DNA from 3 places in the Xanthomonas rydalmerensis genome. Region 1 is predicted to be linked to each of the others. Evidence: predicted binding sites of a transcription regulator. Region 1 holds the regulator's gene; each other region holds the start of a gene.

What was found. The regulator FliA, encoded in region 1, starts transcription of late flagellar genes. The targets are predictions, from matches to a motif close to TAAAGTTTNNCNNNCNNNGGCCGATAA.
Region 2: a site for FliA is predicted at 1,666-1,692, ahead of QN245_RS17555 (methyl-accepting chemotaxis protein). Genes of this name have one in related genera too.
Region 3: a site for FliA is predicted at 2,781-2,807, ahead of QN245_RS05200 (methyl-accepting chemotaxis protein). Genes of this name have one in related genera too.

Annotation. Positions count from the first base shown of each region.
Region 1 is NZ_CP126170.1:2,597,717-2,604,602, reverse strand. It holds gene QN245_RS10945 (chemotaxis protein CheA) at 1-343, opposite strand, end outside; gene QN245_RS10940 (protein phosphatase CheZ) at 348-956, opposite strand; gene cheY (chemotaxis response regulator CheY) at 957-1,349, opposite strand; gene QN245_RS10930 (RNA polymerase sigma factor FliA) at 1,369-2,118, opposite strand; gene QN245_RS10925 (MinD/ParA family ATP-binding protein) at 2,115-2,999, opposite strand; gene flhF (flagellar biosynthesis GTPase FlhF) at 2,986-4,617, opposite strand; gene flhA (flagellar biosynthesis protein FlhA) at 4,794-6,854, opposite strand; gene flhB (flagellar biosynthesis protein FlhB) at 6,872-6,886, opposite strand, start outside.
Region 2 is NZ_CP126170.1:4,132,593-4,139,478, forward strand. It holds gene QN245_RS17555 (methyl-accepting chemotaxis protein) at 1-1,476, opposite strand, end outside; gene QN245_RS17560 (DUF6630 family protein) at 1,993-2,490, shown strand; gene QN245_RS17565 (DUF3228 family protein) at 2,560-3,117, opposite strand; gene QN245_RS17570 (M14 family metallopeptidase) at 3,321-4,241, opposite strand; gene QN245_RS17575 (alpha-amylase family protein) at 4,579-5,949, shown strand; gene metF (methylenetetrahydrofolate reductase [NAD(P)H]) at 6,113-6,886, shown strand, end outside.
Region 3 is NZ_CP126170.1:1,235,908-1,242,793, reverse strand. It holds gene QN245_RS05205 (DUF2339 domain-containing protein) at 1-2,604, opposite strand, end outside; gene QN245_RS05200 (methyl-accepting chemotaxis protein) at 2,862-3,938, shown strand; gene QN245_RS05195 (hypothetical protein) at 4,230-4,691, shown strand; gene gap (type I glyceraldehyde-3-phosphate dehydrogenase) at 4,930-5,931, opposite strand; gene QN245_RS05185 (OmpW/AlkL family protein) at 6,092-6,721, shown strand.

The sequences.
Region 1 (6,886 bases):
GCGCACGCGGCGGCTCCTGGCCGCTGCCGAAGGCGTCGAGCATCGACTGCAGGTAGTCCAGCGACTGCTGCGCGGCGTCGAAGTGCCGCGCCTGCAGGGTGGCCTGGCCGGCGCGGGCCATGCCCAGGGTTTCCTCCGCGGCGTGGCACAGCTCGACCATGGCGTTGATCGCCAGGAAGCCGGCGCCGCCCTTGAGCGTGTGGAAGCCGCGGAACACGGCGTTGAGCTGGCCGCTGTCCTCGGGCGCCTGCTCCAGCGACACCAACTGCTCGCCGAGCCGGTCCAGGATCTCCTGGGCCTCGATGATGAAGTCGGCAGCGATGTCGTCGGGTACGGCGCTCATGGCATTACAGTCCCAGTCCGGACAGCAGGTCGTCGGCGTCGTTCTGCGACACGCCGTGGCGGTCCAGACCGGGCAGGGCCGGGCCGGCCAGGCTGCCGTCGGGTTTGCGTTCTTCCTTCGGCGGCAGACCCAGCGCGCCGAAGCCTTCGTGCACGCGGCGCACGATACCGGCGACGCGGCGGATGATCTGCCCGGTCAGGTCCTGGAAGCTCTGCGCCAGGGCCATTTCGGTGAGGTTGTGGCGGATCTTGTCGAGGATCTCGCCCTGGTCGCCGCTGAGGCCGCCGGCGGCGAGCTGGTTGGCCAGCGCGCGGCATTCCTCGGCCAGGTCCAGGGTGCGGTGGCTGGCCTGTTCGGTCATCTCCACCACGTGGTCCAGACGCGAGCAGGCGTCGTCCAGCTCGCCGGCCTCGCTGGGCACCACCGGCAGTTCGCCGAGCGCCTGACCCAGATCGCGCGCGAGCCGGCTCAGGCCCTGCATCATCGGCCGCGTGCGCCAGGCGGCGAGGGTGTCGATCTCCCTGCGCCAGCCGGCCTCGTCGCCGTTCTCCAGCGCGTCCAGCGCGCCTTGCAGGCGTTCGATCAGGGCGGTACGTTCGGCGGTGGCTTCCATTTAGGCGGTCGCTCCCAGGCGTTCGAAGATCTTGCCGAGCTTCTCCTGCAGCGTCTGCGCGGTGAACGGCTTGATGATGTAGCCGTTCACGCCGCACTGCGCGGCCTCGATGATCTGCTCGCGCTTGGCCTCGGCGGTGACCATCAGCACCGGCAGGTGCTTGAGCTTGTCGTCGGCGCGGATGTTGCGCAGCAGATCGATGCCGGTCATGCCGGGCATGTTCCAGTCGGTGACCACGAACTCGAACGGTGCCGAGCGCAGCGCGGCCAGGGCGCTGTTGCCGTCTTCGGCCTCGGCGGTGTTGGTGAAGCCCAGATCGCCGAGCAGATTCTTGACGATGCGCCGCATCGTCGAGAAATCGTCCACGATCAAAATCCGCATGTTCTTGTTCACCACTGACTCCTAAGGGTTCCTATTCTTCGTCTTCCAGACCGGCATCGGCGACACCGAACGCCTTCAGGCGTCCGCGCAACCGTACCGTGGCCTGGCCATGGATCTGACACACGCGCGACTCGCTGACCCCGAGTACCGCGCCGATTTCCTTGAGGTTCAATTCCTGCTCGTAGTACAGCGACAGCACCAACTGCTCGCGTTCGGGCAACTGCGCGATGGCCTTGCCCAGCTCGCGGCCGAATTCGCTGCGCTCGAGCATCTGCTGCGGATTGGGTCCGCCCTTGGCGATGGTATCCAGCTCGCCATGGTCCTCGATGCGCGACTCCAGGCTCAGCACCTGGCCGCGGGCGGCATCTTCCATCAAACGCAGGTATTCGGGAAGCGGCATGTCCATCGCCGCGGCCACTTCGTTGGCGGCGGCGGCGCGGCCGGTGCTCTGTTCGATCTTGCGGATCGCCGAGGCGGCGTCGCGGGCGCGGCGGTGCACCGAGCGCGGCACCCAGTCGCCGCGGCGGATCTCGTCGATCATCGAGCCGCGGATGCGGATCGAGGCGTAGGTCTCGAACGAGGCGCCCTGTTCGGCGTCGTAGCTGCGCGAAGCCTCGATCAGGCCGATCATGCCGGCCTGGATCAGGTCGTCGATCTCGACGCTGGCCGGCAGTCGCGCCGCCAGGTGATGGGCGATGCGCCGGACCAGGTCCGAGTGCTGGGCGATGTAGTCGTTGGCGCTGTTGCGCTGGACGGCGCGGTAGTGGGCGGCGGCGTTCATGCGGCCACCCCGCGCTGGATGATGCGTTCGACGAAGAACTCGACGTTGCCGCGTGGGGCGGTCGGCGCCTGCCAGCGCGCGGTGCGCCGGGCGATCTCGGCGATCGCCTGCGCCGACGGGCTGGACGGGTAGGCCTTGACCACCGGCTGCTGGCGCTGCACCGACAGGCGCAGCCAGTCGTCCTGCGGCACGCAGCCCAGGTAGTTCAGCGACACGTCGCCGAGGAACTTCTCGCAGACCCGGCTCAGTTTGTCGTACAGCAGGCGGCCTTCGTTGAGGTCGCGCACCATGTTGGCGACGATCTGCACCCGGTCCACGCCGCGCTCGCGCGAGAGGACCTTGATCAGGGCGTAGGCGTCGGTGATCGAGGCCGGCTCGTCGCAGACCACCACCACCGCGTCCTGCGCGGCCTGGCAGAAGGTCAGCACGCTGTCGGTGATGCCGGCGGCGGTGTCGACGATCATCACGTCCAGCTCGCGCTGCAGCTCGGAGAACACGTTGACCAGGCCCACGTGCTGGGCCGGCGGCAGCTCGGCCATGTAACGGCGGCCGGAGGCGGCGGGCACCACCATCAGCCCGTTGGGCATGTCGATCAGCACCTCTTCCAGGGTGCAGCGCCCGGCGACCAGGTCGGCCACGGTGAACTTGGGCGTCAGCCCCAGCAGCACGTCGACGTTGGCCAGGCCGAGGTCGGCGTCCAGCAGCAGGGTGCGCTTGCCCATGTCGGCCAGCGCCATGGACAGGTTGACCGAGATGTTGGTCTTGCCCACGCCGCCCTTGCCGCCGGTCACGGCGATGGTGCGCACCGGACCCAGCGGTTCGCTACGCGTCGCCGACAGGGGGAAGGCATTGGTCAGATTGACGTAGTCACGCGACGGCATGGGTCTGCTCCGGAGTACAGGGCTTATCGGCAGCGCGCCGCAAATCTTCAAGGCGCAATACCAGGCTGGCGGCGTTGGCGCGGTGCAGGTCGTCCGGCACGCGCTGTCCATCGGTCACCCAGGTGATGGGGAGGCGGTGGTCCACGACCACCGACAAGGCACTGCCGAACCGCCCGGTCTCGTCCAACTTGGTCATGATGACCCCCTGTGGGTCGGCGCCGGCGAACCGGCGCACCACCTCGTCCAGGTCGGAGAAATGGGCATTGGCAGGCAGTACCAGCAAGGATCGGACCACACGCGAGGCGCGCAGCCAGTGCAGCTGGGCGGCCAGGGCGCGGTCGCGCTGGCCCATGCCGGCGGTGTCGATCAGCACCAGCTTGTAGTCGGCCAGGCGCTCCAGCAGCTGCTGCAGCGCGGCGTCGCTGTCGGCCTCGTGCACGGCGATGCCGAGTTGGCGGCCGTAGCTGTGCAGCTGCTCGCGGCCGCCGACGCGGACCGTGTCGGTGGTCACCAGGGCCACGTCGCGGGCGGCATGGCGCTCCAGGAAGCGCGAGGCCAGCTTGGCGATGGTGGTGGTCTTGCCGGCACCGGTGGGGCCGATCAGGGCGATCACGCCGCCTTCCTCGATCGGGTCCAGCGGGGCGATCGGCAGGCGCTTGGACAGCAGGCCCAGCATCAGCCCGCGGCCGCGGTGCAGCTCCAGGTCGGCGGGGATCTGCATGACCACGTCGCGGGTGATGCCGCTGTCGAAGCCATAGTCGTCCATCAATTCCAGGGCCTGGGCGCGGACCGGCGAGCCGCGCAGGCGTTCGTCGGTGAGGCGGTTCATCTCGCGCTCGATCATCTGCCGCATCAGCGCCAGTTCGTCGCGCAGCTGCGTCAATTGTTCGTCGTTCTGCGGGGCCGGGAAGGTCGGCACCGCCGCCAGCGTCGCGGCCGCCGGGATTCCGGCAGTGGCCGGCGCGTCCGGCTTGGCCGCGCTCGGCGCAGGCACGGCCGGGGCCGGGCTCGCCACCGGGGTCAGCGCCACCGCGGCGACGTCGTCGCGCCAGGCCGGCATGGCCTCGGCGGCCGGCGCCGGGGCGGCGGCGAACGGGCTGGGCATGGGCACGCTGATCGGGGCGTTGCGGAACACGTCCTCGGGGATGCTGAAGTCGGCGCGGCCCGTGGCCGGTGCCGGGGCCTTGGCCGCTGCGGCCGGGCGCGCTGCGGCAGCCGGGGCGGCCGCAGCAGGCATGGCCGAGGCGGCCAGCGCCGCCGGCTGGGTCAGCGGCCGGGCTGCGGCAGCGGCCGGGGCGGTCGCCGCGGCGCCACCACGGCGCTCGCTGATCGCGGCCATCATCGCCATCGCCGGGCTGGCCGCGGCCTTATCGCTGCGGGCGGCGCGCGGCGCGGCAGCGGCCGGTGCCTGCGCCGCGGCGGCGCGTGGCGCCTCGTCCGGGCGCACCGAATCCAGCGCCCGCTGCACCAGGGCCTCGTCGTAATTGCTGGCGGCGACGATCTCGATGCCCTCGTCGGTACGCCGGTTGGACAGGATCACCGCATCCGGCCCGTGCTCGTCGCGCACCATCCGGAAGGCGGTGCGCATGTCGGGGGCGACAAAGCGTTTGATCTTCATGGGTGAGTGCCGGGATTCGGGATTGGGGAGTGGGGATTGGTTGCGGAGGCCGCCATGGCATGGCTGCTATCCGGTCGCCTTGCTCTGGTTGTGTTCGTTCGTGTCATTGCTGTCTCTCTCCGCGTGCCGGGCCCGCTGTTGCGACTCCCGAATCCCAAATCACCAATCCCCGCCAATCAGCTGATCGTGCCGACCAACTTCAGCCGCTTGTCCTCCGGCACTTCGCTGTAGGACAGGACCGACAGCGCGGGGACGCTGTGGCGGACCAGGCGGGCGAGGGCGGCGCGGACCTGCGCCGGCACCAGCACCACTGCCGGTTCGTTGCGCGCCTCCTGCTTGCTCACGCAGTCCGCCAGACTTTGGTGCAAGCGTTCGGCCAGTCCGGGTTCCAGCGCCGCGCCGTTGCCCTGGGTAGAGTCCTGCAAGACACGTTCCAATTGCGGGGCCAGGGTGAACACCGGCAGTTCCGGGGCCATGCCGGCGATCTCCTGGACGATGAACCGGCCCAGGGCGTTGCGTACGGCGGCGGTGAGCGCGCCGGGTTCCTGACTCTGCGGCGCGTGCTCGACCAGGGCCTCGACGATCTTGCGCAGCTGCCGCACCGGGATCTTCTCGATCAGCAGGTTCTGCAGCACCCGCACCACCACCGACAGCGGCAGCGCCTTGGGGGTGAGGTCCTCGACCAGCTTGGGCGCGCTCTTGGCCAGGGTCGCCAGCAGTTGCTGCACTTCCTCGTGGCCGAGCAGTTCCGGGGCATGTTCGCGGATCAGGTGCGAAAGGTGCGTGGCGATCACCGTGGCCGGGTCGACCACGGTGTAGCCCATGGTCTCGGCCTGGGCGCGCAGGTGCGGCTGGATCCAGGTCGCATCCAGGCCGAACGCCGGATCCTTGCCGGCGATGCCGTCGATCTTGCCGAGCGCGCCGCCCGGGTCCAGCGCCAGTTCGCGGTCCGGGTGGATGTCGGCGGTGGCCACCGGCACCCCGTGCACCAGCAGGCGGTAGGCGTTGGCGGGCAGTTCCAGGTTGTCGCGGATGTGTACCGGCGGCACCAGGAAGCCGATGTCCTGGGTCAGCTTGCGGCGTACGCCCTTGATGCGTGCCATCAGCTCGCCGCCCTGGGCCTTGTCCACCAGCGGGATCAGCCGGTAGCCGACCTCCAGGCCCAGCGGGTCGATCGGACGCAGTTCGTCCCAGCCCAGTTCGGCATTGGCCTGGGCCGCGGCCGCCGCCTGCGGCGCCGCCTCGGCGGCGGCCGGGGTCGGCTGCAGGCTGCGCTTCCACATCTTCCAGGCCAGCAGGCCCAGGATCAGCGCCAGCGTCAAGAAAGCGACGTTGGGCATGCCCGGGATCAGGCCGACCAGGCCCATGATCGCCGCGGCCACCGCCAGCGCCTTATGCTGGCCGAACACCTGGCCCATCATCGACGCGCCCATGTCCTGCGAGCGCGAGGCGCGGGTGACCAGCATCGCCACCGCCGAGGACACCAGCAGCGCCGGCAACTGCGCGACCAGGCCGTCGCCGATCGACAGCAGGGTGTAGGTGGAGGCGGCCTGTCCCACCGGCATGCCATGCTGCAGCACGCCGACCGCCATGCCGCCGATCAGGTTGATGAACAGGATCAGGATGCCGGCGATGGCGTCGCCGCGGATGAACTTGCTGGCGCCGTCCATCGAGCCGTAGAAGTCCGCTTCCTCGCGCACTTCCTCGCGGCGGGCCTTGGCTTCCTCGCGGGTCAGCAGGCCGGCGTTGAGGTCGGCGTCGATCGCCATCTGCTTGCCGGGCATGGCGTCGAGGATGAAGCGCGCGGTCACTTCCGACACGCGCCCGGCGCCCTTGGTGATGACCACGAAGTTGATGATGGTCAGGATCGCGAACACCACGATGCCGACCGCATAGTTGCCGCCGATCACGAATTCGCCGAAGGCCTCGATCACCTTGCCGGCGGCGCCGTGGCCGTCCTGGCCGTTGATCAGGATCACGCGGGTGGAGGCCACGTTCAGCGCCAGGCGCAGCATCGTGGTCATCAGCAGCACGATCGGGAAGATGCTGAACTCCAGCGGCCGCTTTACGTACACCACCGCCAGCAGCACCATCAGCGAGATGGCGATGTTGAAGGTGAACAGGGCGTCCAGCACCGGGGCGGCCAGCGGCACCACCACCATCGCCAGCATCAGCAACACGATCACCGGGGCGCCGAGCCCGTGCTTGATCATGTCCATGACTTTGCGCGTATTCATCTGCGCGGCGGGCTGACTCATGGCTGGCTCCC
Region 2 (6,886 bases), 1.5 Mb from region 1:
TGCCAGTTCGGTGATGGCCTGGTTGATCGCCTGCAGGCTGTGCTTGGTGGTGCGCATCGCCTCGGTGATCGCCGCCTTCTCGCCCGGCAGCGGTTCCATGTCCACCTGCATGTTGCCGATCGCGTACTGCGACATCACCTCGACCAGGCGCCGCTGCACGTCCACGTGCGCGGCGACCAGCGCGTTGGTGCCGTGGACCATGCGCCCGTATTCGCCGGGGAAGCGCTCGGCGTCCATCCGGTAACTCATCTCGCCGGCGTCGTGGCGCTGCGCCATCTCCGCCTGGGCCTGCATCACCGCCTGCAACTGCGTCTGCATGCTGCCCATCGCATCCAGCAGCTGGCCCAGTTCGTCGTCGCGACGGTGGCGGACCTGGCTGTCCAGGCGCCCGGCGGCGACCGCCGAGGACACGCGCACCGCCTCGGCCAGCGGATCGAGCACCTGCCGGCGCAGCAACAGGTACAGCGCACCGCTCAGCAACAACGCCGAGAGCAGGCCGACCGCGGCGATGGTCCACAACAGCGCACGCGCCTTGGCCATGACCAGCGCATACGGCACCGAGATGCCCAGCGCGAACGCCTGCGGCGCATCGCCGATCTTCAGCGGCACGAACACGTTCAATGCATCCTCGCCGTCGGCGCGGCGATGGTCGAATACCACCTCGCCCTTGGCCACGCGCGCGAGCATGTCCTTGGACCAGGCGTCGTTGCGGGTCTTGCCGACCTGCTGCGGATCGCGGCTGGCCATCACCATGCCCAACGGCGACAGCAGGCTGGCGTAGCCCTCGCCCATCGGCCGCAGCGCGGCGATGCGCTGCTGCAGCGTATCCAGGGTGAAGTCGACGGTAACCACACCTAGGAAGCGGCCGTTCTCCAGGATCGGCGTGGCCAGCGTGGTCATCAACGTGTCCTTGCCGGCCACCGGGTAGTAGTACGGCTCGATCACCACCGGCTTGTGCGTATTGCGCGCCAGCAGGTACCAGTCGCCGTCGCCCGGCTTCTCGTAGTCGCGCAGCGCCTCGCGCACCAGCTTGCCGTTCTGCCGCGACCACCAGGTCATGTAGCGGCCGGTGGCATCGTGGCCCTCGGCACCGACGAAGGCCTTGTCGTTGCCGTCGAACGCGTCCGGCTCCCACATCGTGCTGATGCCCAGCCATTGCGGATGCGCGTCGAGCTGGCTGCGCAACACCGCGGTGGCGGTGGCACGCGACAGGCCAGCGGCGTGCTGCACGCGGAAGCTGTTGGCCAGCGCATCGCTGGCGTCGAAGGCAACACCGATCTCGCGCGACACGCGCTGCGCTTCCAGTTGCGCCAGGTTCTCGATGCTGGTGCGCGAGGTCGACAGCAATGCATCGCTGCTGCGCCAGTAGATGATCATCGCGGTCAGGCCGAAACAGGCGAGCGCGAGCAGGCCGGTACCCAGCATCAGGCGTTTGGCGACGCTGCCGCGACGGCGATGCGGCGACGGAGTGGACATGAGGGCTTCCTTGGCGGGGAGAGGGAATACGGTCGCGGGGAACGCGCCACGCGGCAGCTCACCGCAGCGCGCGGCGCGAGCGCGCCGTGTCCGTTGCCGATGATCTGCCCGGGACGCCTTCCCCATCGGGCCACGACGCGCGGCCGGGCATCACGTCCCGGCGCGGCTGCATGGCGGCCCACCCCATCGCTATCGTCCCGTCGCCCGCAAACTTGATGGCCATCCCGCGCCAGGCCGATGAACGGACGGGTGTTCGCGTTCAAAGCGGCCGATCGCGCGTGGTTTTCTCCTGTATGCATGCGCCAGTGAACAGCCGCGCGCACTGGTGCAGCACTGCGTGTCGGCATGCACAAGCGCGACGGCATGAGGGACGAGCCATGCGGATACCGGCGAGGTACGCGCGGTATGCGAGCAAGCCGCACGCGAACGGACGGCGCCCCCGGTGCGGCCACGGCAGCCCGGTGTTGCTGCCGGCACGACGGTGCATCGACAATGGCCCGTACAAGGAGAGAGGCCATGCACCCTGCCCGCGACAGCTGGACGTCCATCTGCGACACGGTTGCGCCCGAAGACCACGACCTGGGCGACGACGTTGCGCTCGCCGTGGAGGCGCCGGCGCGCTATCTGCAGCGGTTCGAAGAATCGCTGTTCGAGCGCGGCATCGAAGAGCCCCATCAGGTCACTCCGTGGCTAGCCCTGGTCGACGGGTTGATCGCCCGGCGCTTGTGCACCGAGGTGGATTGGAAAGTGGACGCCGCCGACCTCGCCCACGCGCTGGGCGAACTGCGGCCCCTGGCGGGCATGCGGAACGTGCTGTCGCCACTGGCCGCATCGCAGACACGCAACGAAGAGGCGCTGACGCTCGCGGCGCGCTGCCTGCACGCGCAGGGCATGGCACTGATCCATCTCGACATCGACAGCGACAGCTATCCGTTGCTGGTCGTCCCTGTGGACCGGGGCGAGGCGACGCGGCGGATGGCCGAAGCGTTGGGCGAACGCGCCGCCGCCCTGTAAGCCGCGACGCGCGTATCGCCGTCGCACGCATCTTCCGGCGTGCTGGGCATCGACACGTGCGAGCCGGGCTTACGGCCGCCAGTTGGCGTTGTATTCCCAGAACGCCACGCTGCGTCGATAGGCGTCGCGATCCAACGGAACGCCGGAGCCACCCTCCTCCACGCCCAGCGCATTGCGCAGCATGGTGATCGGCGCCATCGGGATCTCCTGCGGCTCGGCGGTGTACAGGCAACCGACCACGCCCCAGTCCGCCTCGATCGGCGCGCCCTCGTGGGCGAGTTGTTCGCGGCTGTAGAGGATGGGCAGCAGGTACTCCGCCACCGGCGGCTCGACCCCTTCGAACCAGCGCACCAGTACCGGCAGTTCCTCGCGACTGCGCGCCTCGTAGCCGGAACGCAGCAGGCGCCGGTTGGCGTCGGTGATCGGCACGGTCAGGCAGCGCGTCGAGGTCCAGTTGCGGTGCACGTGCAACTTGCAGAATGGCGCGTAGCCGTCGAGCACCTGCAGCGGCGCGTGCGCGTTGAGATGCTGCTCGAACTGTTCCGGCGTGCAGTCCTGGATCGCATTGCGGCGGCCATCGCGCGGGAACAGGCGCGTGCGGGCGAACGGCGTGAGGACGATGGACATGGCGGACTTGGCGAACGAGGGCGGACAAGCGTAGCGCGCGGCACGGCCGGTGCCCACCGTGCCGCCAGATCCCGATGCGTATCTGGCGCATCAGCCTCAGCATGGGAAACCAGGATAGGAGCGGCTTCAGCCGCGACGGGCGTTACCGGCAATGCCGTCGCGGCTGAAGCCGCTCCTACGGATGCTACGCACCACGCTTCCGGTTAGGGATGCGCCAAGGCGTAATCGATCGCCGCGCGCACCGCCGCCGCCTGCGCGGCATTGCACTGCTCCGGCGTCGCGCTGGCGCTGTCCGGGTATACCTCGGTGGTGGTGGTGTAGCGCGCGTCGGTGATGCCCGCGCACAGGCCCAGCCGCTTCACCGGATAGTTGATGACACCCGGCGCGGCCAGCGGCGTGCCGATCAGTTCGCCGGCAGCATCGGCCGGTGCGATATGGGTGACCTGCGCCACCGCGGCCAGCACCGCCTGCTGGAACGCCGGCTGCGGATTCTCGCTGTCGCCGACCAGGTAGAACCCGTCGGGAATGCCGCCCGGCTCGTAGGCGATGCCATCGCGCGCGGCCAGCGCCGGACGGAACTCGGACTCGTCGCTGTCGGTGGTCTCGTGCAGGTCGATGTGCATGCGCACCCGATCGCGCAGCGGCGCCACCAGGCGCAGCAGCGCGGCCGACTCCTGCGCCGGGCTGTCGGCGCGGAACGAACGGTTGGGATCCAGCGCATCGGCGTTCCAGCGGTGAATGCGTTCGTACGCCCACGGGCTCACGCACGGCGCCACCAGCACGTTGGCGCGGCCGGCATACGCGTCGGCATGCTGCTGCGCGAACTGCAGCGCGCCATGCACGCCGCTGGTCTCGTAGCCATGCACGCCGCCGGTAACCAGCATGCACGGCGAGGCGTCGTCCCAGTTGCGGCTGCGCAAGGCCAGCAGCGGATAACGCTCCTGCGCATACGCCAGTTCCCCGTACGCGACCACCTCCCACTGCCCGCGCAGGCCTTCGATGGCGGCGACTACCTCGTCCTGGTAGCTGCGCCGGCTTGGCTGTGTAGCCAGCCAAGCCGCCTTCTCGGCGGGGCCCCAGGGCACGCCGGGGGTTCCGATCGGATAGAAGGCTGCGCTGGTCATGGTGCGGCTCCGCGTCGACAGGTGAGGGCGGCGACTGTAGCAAAGCGCATGGGCCGCGATGCGACATGTGCCGCGAATGCAGCGTTCGTGGTGCTCCCATGCGGAAGCGGAAACAGATCCCGCTTTCGCGCGCTGTCGCCATGAATACGTATGTAGCGCGCGCATGTTGCGCCGCGATGCGCGCTTAGCATCCTCCCGCCGCATGCCAGCCCCGCGGCGACGTCACGCCCCTGTCCTGCAGGCGTTCCTGCCTGCGCCCACGCAACGAGGAGATCGAACGATGCGCGTCCCATCCGCCGCTGCAAATCGTCTGCTGCGCCTGCATCGCTGGCGCAGCCTGCTGGTCGGCCTGCTGCTGCTCCTGGCCACCGCCAGCGCCCAGGCCGACGTCATCCTGCATGCCTTCAACTGGCCGTACGCCACCGTGGAAGCGCGCGCCGCGCAGATCGCCGCCGCCGGCTACCGCAAGGTGCTGGTGGCGCCGGCCTACCGCTCGCAGGGCGACGCCTGGTGGGCGCGCTACCAGCCGCAGGACATGCGCCTGATCGACAACCCGCTCGGCGACACCGACGCCTTCGCCAGCATGGTGCAGGCTCTGAAGGCGGTGGGCGTGGAGACCTATGCCGACGTGGTGCTCAACCACATGGCAAACGAAGCGGCCACGCGCTCGGACCTGAACTACCCGGGCAGCGCGGTTCTCGGCCAGTACGCCGCCAATCCGCAGCGCTATGCGTCGCTGCGGCTGTTCGGCGACCTCTCGCAGAACTTCCTCAGCGCCAGCGATTTCGGCCCGGCGCAATGCATCACCAACTACAACGACCCCTACCAGGTGCGCACCTACCGCATCTGCGGCGGCGGCAACGATCCCGGCCTGCCGGACCTGGTCGGCAACGACTGGGTGGTGCAGCAGCAGCGCAACTATCTGCTGGCGCTGAAGGCACTGGGCGTGACCGGCTTCCGCATCGATGCGGCCAAGCACATGACCTTCGACCATTTGAACAAGGTGCTCGATGCGCAGGTGCGCTCCGGCGTGCTGGTGTTCGGCGAAGTCATCACCGGCGGCGGCAGCGGCAATTCCGACTACGACCAGTTCCTGGCGCCGTACCTGCAGGCCACCCCGCACGCGGCCTACGACTTCCCCTTGTTCAACTCGGTGCGCAACGCCTTCGCCTATGGCGGCAGCATGGACCAGCTGGTGGACCCGGGCGCCTACGGCCAGGCGCTGCCCGGCGCACGTGCGGTGACCTTCGCCATCACCCACGACATCCCCAACAACGCCGGCTTCCGCTACGCGATCATGGACCCGGTCGACGAGACCCTGGCCTACGCCTACCTGCTCGGCCGCGACGGCGGCGTGCCGATGGTGTACTCGGACAACAACGAGAGCGGCGACAACCGCTGGGTCAACGCTTACCAGCGCGACGACCTCAAGCGCATGGTCGGCTTCCACAACGCCGCGCAGGGCCGCGACATGCAGGTACTGGCGCACGGCGCCTGCTACCTGCTGTTCCGCCGCGGCGACCTGGGCATCGTCGGCATCAACAAGTGCGGCACTACCGTCACCGCCGCCGTACCGATGAACGGCAGCGTGCTGCGCTGGAACGTCGACTACACCGATGCGCTGGGCTCCGGCAGCGTGGTGCGCATTTCCAGCGGCAGCTACACCTTCAGCCTGCCGCCGCGGCAGGCGCGGATGTGGAAGCGCTGAGCCTGCGAGCGGACGCGGCGCGCCCACCGGCGCGCCGCAAGGGGGCTGCGTCGCCGATCCGGGCGGCGCGGTGGCGGCTGACCAAGGTGCGGCCGCCATCGCCTATTGCATATCCATCCGGATGAAGAGATATACTGACGACACCGCCCGCTGCGTTGCGCCCATGACCGCCATCAGCTTCGAGTTCTATCCGCCCAAGACCGACGAGCAGCGCGCGCAGCTCGACCGCACCGCCGCGCGGCTGAAGGCCTACGCCCCGGAGTACGTGTCCTGCACCTTCGGCGCCGGCGGCTCGACTCTGAGCTACACCTCGGAGACCGTGCGTCACCTCAAGCAGCACCACCGCTTCGAGGCTGCGCCGCACCTGTCCTGCGTGGGCGGCAGCCGCGAGGAGATCCGCGAACTGCTCAAGTTGTACCGCGCCATCGGCTGCCGCCGCCTGGTCGCGCTGCGCGGCGACCTGCCGTCCGGCATGGGCCACCCCGGCGACCTGCGCTACGCCGCCGACCTGATCGCCTTCATTCGCGCCGAGCACGGCGACGCCTTCCACCTGGAAGTGGGCGCGTATCCGGAGACGCATCCGCAGGCCAACGATGCGCTCAGCGACCTGCGCCACTTCAAGGCCAAGGTCGACGCCGGCGCCGATGCCGCCATCACCCAGTACTTCTACAACGCCGACGCCTACTTCCACTTCGTCGACGCGGTGCGCAAGCTCGGCGTGCAGATCCCGATCGTGCCCGGCATCATGCCGATCTCCAACTTCAGCCAGCTGCGGCGCTTCTCCGAACAGTGCGGCGCCGAAATCCCGCGCTGGATCGGCAAGCGCATGCAGGCCTACGGCGACGATGCCGAGGCCATCCGCGACTTCGGCACCGACGTGGTCGCCACGCTGTGCCAACGCCTGATCGACGGCGGCGCGCCCGGGCTGCATTTCTAC
Region 3 (6,886 bases), 1.4 Mb from region 1:
CAGCTTGCCCAGCACGACCGCCATCAGCACCGCACCGGCCAGCCACAGCCCGCGCTGGCCGCGCCGCGAGCCCAGCACCCAGCCGAGCACGCCCAGCACGCTCCAGACCACGGTCAGGCTGGTCTGCGCCACCCCATTGCCCAACACGCCGGGCCACGGCACCGCCGCCCAATAGTGCACCGCATGCAGGGTGACGCTGGTGATCCACAGGAACCCGGCGCCGGCCAGCAGGTGCGTGCGCCAGGGACGCAGCAGCGCCGGCAGTTCGGGGCTGCGGGTCCAGCGCACGCCGAGCACCAGCAGCGCCAGTTGGGTCAGTTCCAGCGGGTTGAGCACCGGCACCCACGGCAGCGGCGCGCTGCTGCCAGGCCGGCCCAGGCTGTACAGCCAGGCCACCGCGAGCAGGCCGAAGTAGGTGCTCTGCAAGGCCGTGCGCCACGGCGCGAACGCCGCGCCCAGCGGCGCCGCCAACCAGGTCCAGCGCCACAGCGACAGCGCCGCGACCAGCAGCCAGGGCGCCACCAGCAGCATCCAGCGCCAGCCGGCGGCGAGACCGCTGTGCAGCGCCAGCCAGCCGCACAGCAAGGTGGCCACGATCGGCCACACCAGCCACCACACGTACTGCGCCGCGCGCGCCACGCCGCCGCCACTGTCGCGCAGGCACAGCAGGCTGCGCACGCCGAGCACGGCGTACAGCGCCCAGGCCCAGGCGCCATGCCCGGCAAACGGTTGCCCGTGCGCATCGGCCTGCCAGGCCGCCAGCGGCACCGCCAGCGCCAGGCTGCCCAGCGTGGTCGCGGCCAATGCCGGTGCCGGCCAGCGCCGCTGCGCTTCGGCGGCGAGCCAGCCGCTGACCGCGACCCAGGCCAGCAACACATCGGCACGCGCATCGGTGTCGACGAACCGCAGGATCTCGGCAACGCCGATGCCGCACCACCAGGCCAGCCCCCACAGGTAGTAGCCCAGCGCCGGCAGCGCGGCACGCTCGCGGCGGTAGCACCAGGCGCTGACGAAGCCGGCCAGAGCCAGCAGCAGCGCGCTCATGAAGGTGGCATTGACGATCGCCTGGGTGTCCTGCGCCACCGCGTCCAGGCCCACGGTGAAGCCGAACGCGGCCGCCAGTTGCAGGCCGGCGCCGCTGAGCTGCGGCAGCCAGCGCCGCTGACGCAGGCCCAGCCACACCAGCGCCGCGCCCTCCAGCGCGAACACGCTGGCGGTGGCCCGCGCGGACAGCGCCAACGGCACCGCCAGCGTGGCGAAGCCCACCGCCAGCACCGCATACGCCTGCCCCAGCAGCGCGAAGCGCGCGCGCCGGATCAGCGCCGCCGCCAGCAGCGCATAGATCGCCGCCAGGCCCAGCGCGCAGAAGGCCAGCGGCAGGCGCTCGCCGCGCAGCAGACCGGCCTGCAGCGAGAACGCGATCAGCGGCGTGCCGAACAGCAGGCTGCCGTCGATCAGCGTGCTGCGCGTGGCCTCCTGGCGCCGCGCGTACAGGATCGGGATCAGCAGGTAGAAGGCGAAGAACAGCAGCAGGAACGGCTCGGTGCTGGCGAACTTGTCCGGCCGGTACTGCAGCACGCCCCACAGCGTGCCGATGCCGAAGGTGAAGCCGAACCCGAGCAGGTTCAGCACCCGCCACGGCCGGTACCAGGCGATCGCGAACACCGCCGCGTTGAGCAGCGCGTAGTAGGAGAACAGCGCGACGTGGTTGCCGCTGCCGGTGGACAGCCACAGCGGCGCGAGGAAGCCGGCCAGCGTGCCCAGCACCGCCAGCGTGCGCGACTCCTGCGCCACCGCCAGCACGCACATGCCCGCGACCAGCGCGACGCTCAGCGCCAGCGCCGCGCCGGCGGGGATCAGCCCGGACAGCTTGAACGCGGCAAACACGGTCAGCAGCAGCACGCCGATCGCCCCGCCCTGCAGGGCCAGCGCAAAGCTGCGCTTGCGCGTGCGCTGGCGCCAGCCGAAGGCCAGGCCGGCCAGCGACGCGGCGGCGATGCCGGCATAACGCAACTCGATCGGCATGCGCAGCCAGCCCTGGTCGCCGGCGTACTTCAGCAGCGCGGCGACGCCGGCCAGCAGCACCAGCATGCCGATCTTGACCGGGACGTTGCCCTCGGTGAACCAGCGTTTGATCCCGCCCAGCAGCCGCTCGATCGGATCCGGCCGATGCAGCGCAGCGATCGCGGCGCTGGCGGCGGCGCGCGCCTGCGCCTGCTCCCGCTCGGCCTGTTCGACGGCGGCGGCCAGCGTCGCGAAATCGTCGGCCTGCGGCGGCACCGGCAAGGGCGGCGGCAGCGGCGGCGGCACGCCGGCATCCTCCGCGACCTGGTGCGGACGCGCGAGGTCGAGGGACGCCGCGATCGGCAGGCCCTCGGCCTCCACCTCGGGTTCGGCGGCAGCATCGGGCTTCCCGGCCGCGGCCGCGGCCACGGGGCCGGCCCAGGCCGTCGCAGGCGGCACCGGGGCGGCGGCCATCCGTGCGACCTGCGCCTCCAACGCGGCGAGCCGCTGGCGCAGACGCGATTGCCCCACCAGCGTCACGATCAACAGCACCGGCACCGCCAGCACCGCCAACACCACCAGCACGATCAACATCTCCATTCGACTCGCATCTCCACAGCGGTGGTGCGGCGCCACAAGGCGCCCATCCGGTGTCCGGCAGCGCCGGACCTGGCGCAGATGGTAGACGAGTTCGGTGCCGGCATCGGTCCGCGAACGCGGCCGCAACCCAGGCAGGGCAAGGCACGACGTTCCGACGGACGGTCTTCACGCCACCCTCAAGGCGTTAGCTCGACGGCCGCTACACCCCTTACCACGTCGTGCGTCTGCTGTTCCCTCCCACCCCACCGGCAGCATGAATGAACCTACCCGCCCACCCCGCCGACGCGGGGATCGATGACCATATCCGCGCGGTCGTCGGCCTGTCCGACCAATTGCTCGGCCAGCTGCGCCGCTCGTTGCAGGGCATCGACGCGATCAACCGCACTACCCACATGATCTCGATGAACGCGCGCATCGAATCGGCGCGGATCGGCGCCGCCGGACGTGGCTTCAGCGTCATCGCGCAGGAAATGGACGGGCTGTCGCGACGCGTGGCCGAAGCCACGCAGGACCTGGACAAGGTCGCCGCGCGCACCAGTGCGGAGATGCGGCAGACGCTGGGCCGGCTGCAAGACGACGTGCGCCGCACCCGGCTCAGCGAACTGGCGCTGAGCAACATCGACCTGATCGATCGCAACCTCTACGAGCGCAGTTGCGACGTGCGCTGGTGGGCCACCGACGCCGCGGTCGTGGCGGCGGCACGCGCCGACAGCGACGCCGATGCACTGGCCTACGCATCGCGGCGCATGGGCCAGATCCTGGATTCGTACACGGTTTACTTCGACCTGATCCTGGCCGGCAGCGATGGCCGCATCCGCGCCAACGGCCGGCCGCGGCAGTTTGCCTCGGTCGGCAGCGACGTCTCCGCACAACCGTGGTTCGAACACGCCATGCGCACCCGCAGCGGCGAGGACTTCAGCTTTCAGGGCGTGCACCCCAGTGCGCTGGCCGATGGCGAGCGGGTGCTGGTGTACGCGTGCACGGTCCGCGAGGGGGGCCGCATCGATGGCCGCGTGCTCGGCGTGCTGGGCATCGTGTTCCGCTGGGACGCACTGGCGCAGACGATCGTGCAGCGCACGCCGCTGTCCGAATCCGAATGGGGCCGCAGCCGCGTCTGCATCGTCGACGCGCAGGGCCAGGTGCTGGCCGACTCGGCCGGACGCATGCTGCAGGAGCGGCTCGACTTCGACGGCCGCGAGGCCTTGTTCAAGCAACCGCGCGGCGCGTTGCTGATCGACCTCGATGGCCGGCCGCACTGCATTGCGCATGCCGCCTCGCCCGGCTACGAAACCTACCGCACCGGCTGGCACTCGCTGATCCTGCAGGCGCTGTAGTCGGTACACGACGCACCGCGTCCTGCGCAAAAAGCGGCAGCGGATCACAGGGCAGTGCGTGCTGTGTCGGCACGATGCGCAGGCAACGCCATGCCGCATCGCGTTCGCGATCCGGCCACGAGCATCGCCGACACAGGTGTCGTCGCTGCCTGAACGCCGCTGCATGCCGTATTGACGGCGTCATTTCGCCATGCCTAAGCTCGTTGCGCCGCGCTGATGCCGGACCGACGCATCGCCTCGACGCGACCGGTGCACGCTGGATTGCAGACGCCACTCCCCAGGTAAACGGACATGACCATGAAACCCTTTCGCACCCTGCTGATCTCGACGCTGCTGGCCGCGTCCTTCGCCGCTCCCGCCCTGGCCGAAAAGGTCGACAATCCAGCGCTCTACACCCCTGATGCGGTCAAGAAGAACATCGTCATCGGCAAGACCACCAGGGAGCAGGTGCGCGCCATCTATGGCGAGCCCACCTATGTCTCCAGGACCTCCGGGAAAGAAGGCGGTTACGAGAAGTCTTGGAGCTATCGCCCCAGCGAATCCCACGGCGAGAAGGCGCGCAAGACCGCCACCGGCCTGCTGAAGCGCATGCTGCCCGGTTACTACACCGGCCCTGCGGTCAACGAGGCGCAGGAGCATGGTGTCGGCGCGCGCAACGTCAAGTCGTACGACCTGGAAGTGGAGTTCGATGCCAAGGGCGTAGTCACCGATTACCAGCAGAGCGAAAGCAACGTCTCCAAGGACGCGCTGTAACGGCGGCTGAGACGGAGCCGGTGCTCATCGCGCCGTCTCCATCCGCAGCAGTCGGGCCGCCGTCGCGACGGCAAAGCCCATCACGCCACGCCCTATCACAGCAAAAAGGAGCGCCGATGCGCTCCTTTTTGTTTGCGTCCGTTCGCGGTGTCGCGGGCGTTCGACCGGCGGCGGCACGCCGCCGCGGTCGATGCCACAAGGCCGCGCCGTCCGCACTCGGCGAACGACGCCAGGCGTCTTACTTCGCCACCACCTTGACCATTTCCAGGCACTTGTTGGAGTAGCCCCACTCGTTGTCGTACCAGGACACCAGCTTGACAAAGGTGCTATCCAGGGCGATGCCGGCATCGGCATCGAAGATCGAGGTGCGTGCGTCGCCGCGGAAATCGGTGGCCACCACCTTGTCCTCGGTGTAGCCGAGAATGCCCTTCAGCGCGCCTTCGCTCTGCGCCTTCACTTCGGCGCAGATCTCGGCGTAGGTGGCCGGCTTCTCCAGTTCCACGGTCAGGTCGACCACCGACACGTCCGAGGTCGGCACGCGGAAGCTCATGCCGGTGAGCTTCTTGTTCAACTCCGGGATCACCACGCCGACCGCCTTGGCCGCGCCGGTGCTGGACGGAATGATGTTCTCCAGGATGCCGCGGCCGCCGCGCCAATCCTTGTTGCTCGGGCCGTCCACGGTCTTCTGGGTGGCGGTGGCGGCGTGCACGGTGGTCATCAGGCCACGCTTGATGCCCCACTTGTCGTTGATCACCTTGGCCAGCGGCGCCAGGCAGTTGGTGGTGCAGCTGGCGTTGGAGACGATGGCCTGGCCGGCATAGGTGCTGTCGTTGACGCCGTAGACGAACATCGGCGTGTCGTCCTTCGAAGGCGCCGACAGGATCACCTTCTTGGCGCCGGCGTCCAGATGCTTCTGCGCGGTTTCCTTGGTCAGGAACAGGCCGGTGGATTCGATCACCACGTCCACGCCGACCTCGCCCCACTTCAGCGCCGCCGGATCGCGTTCCTGGGTCAGGCGGATCTTCTTGCCGTTGACCAGCAGGTGGCCGCCGTCGACCGACACCTCGCCCTCGAAGCGGCCGTGCACGGAGTCGTACTGCAGCATGTAGGCCAGATAATCCGGCTCCAGCAGGTCGTTGATGGCGACGATCTCGATGTCGCTGCCGAAATTCTGCACCGCCGAGCGCAGCACGTTGCGCCCGATGCGACCGAAACCGTTGATGCCGACCTTGATTGCCATTTCAGTAGCTCCTGCGGCCGCGCCTGGCGCGGCGGATGGAAGGGGAAATCCCATTCTAGCAGGCCAGCCGCGCCCCGCCGGACACGCCGGTTTGATCAGGATCAAGGCGCCACGGTGCCCCGCGCCGGACACTGCGCCCACACCCAACCGAGACTCCACCATGCGTACCCCCTCCCCCTTCCTGCTCACCGGCCTGGCCGCCGCCCTGACCCTGTGCGCCCTGCCGGCGCTGGCGCAGTCGCAAGGCGACTGGACCATCGGCATCGGCGCCCACCAGGTCAATCCGAAGTCCGACAACGGCGCGTTGGCCGGCGGCACCCTGCCGCTGCGCATCGACAGCAACATCCGCCCGACGGTGACCTTCGAGTATTTCGTGCAGCAGAACCTGGGCGTGGAAGTACTGGCCGCGCTGCCGTTCGAGCACGACATCAGCGTCAAGGGCGTGGGCAAGGTCGGCAGCACCAAGCATCTGCCGCCGGTGGTGTCGCTGCAGTACCACTTCAACAGTGCCGGCAAGGTCTCGCCGTTCGTCGGCGCCGGCCTCAACTACACCACCTTCTTCAGCGAGAAGACCACCGGCGCGCTGGCCGGCAGCAAGCTCAAGCTGGACGACTCCTGGGGCCTGGCCGCGCACGCGGGCGTGGACATCGCGCTCACCGAAAAATCGGCGCTGCGCGTGGACATGCGCTGGATCGACATCGACAGCAAGGTGAAGGTCAACGGCAGCGACCTGGGCACCGCGCACATCGATCCGCTGGTGTACGGCCTGGCCTACGTGATGAAGTTCTGAAAAGGCTCCGGCGCCGCCGCCATGTGCGACGGCGCCGACAGGACTGGCGCCGTTCGCCGCGGTGGCGCCATCCCGGGCACCGGTCGGGCGCCAGGTCGGCAGCGGCCACGCACGCGGACACGCCGGCCGCAGCGCGTCCGCGGCGCTTCTCTGGCAGACTACGCG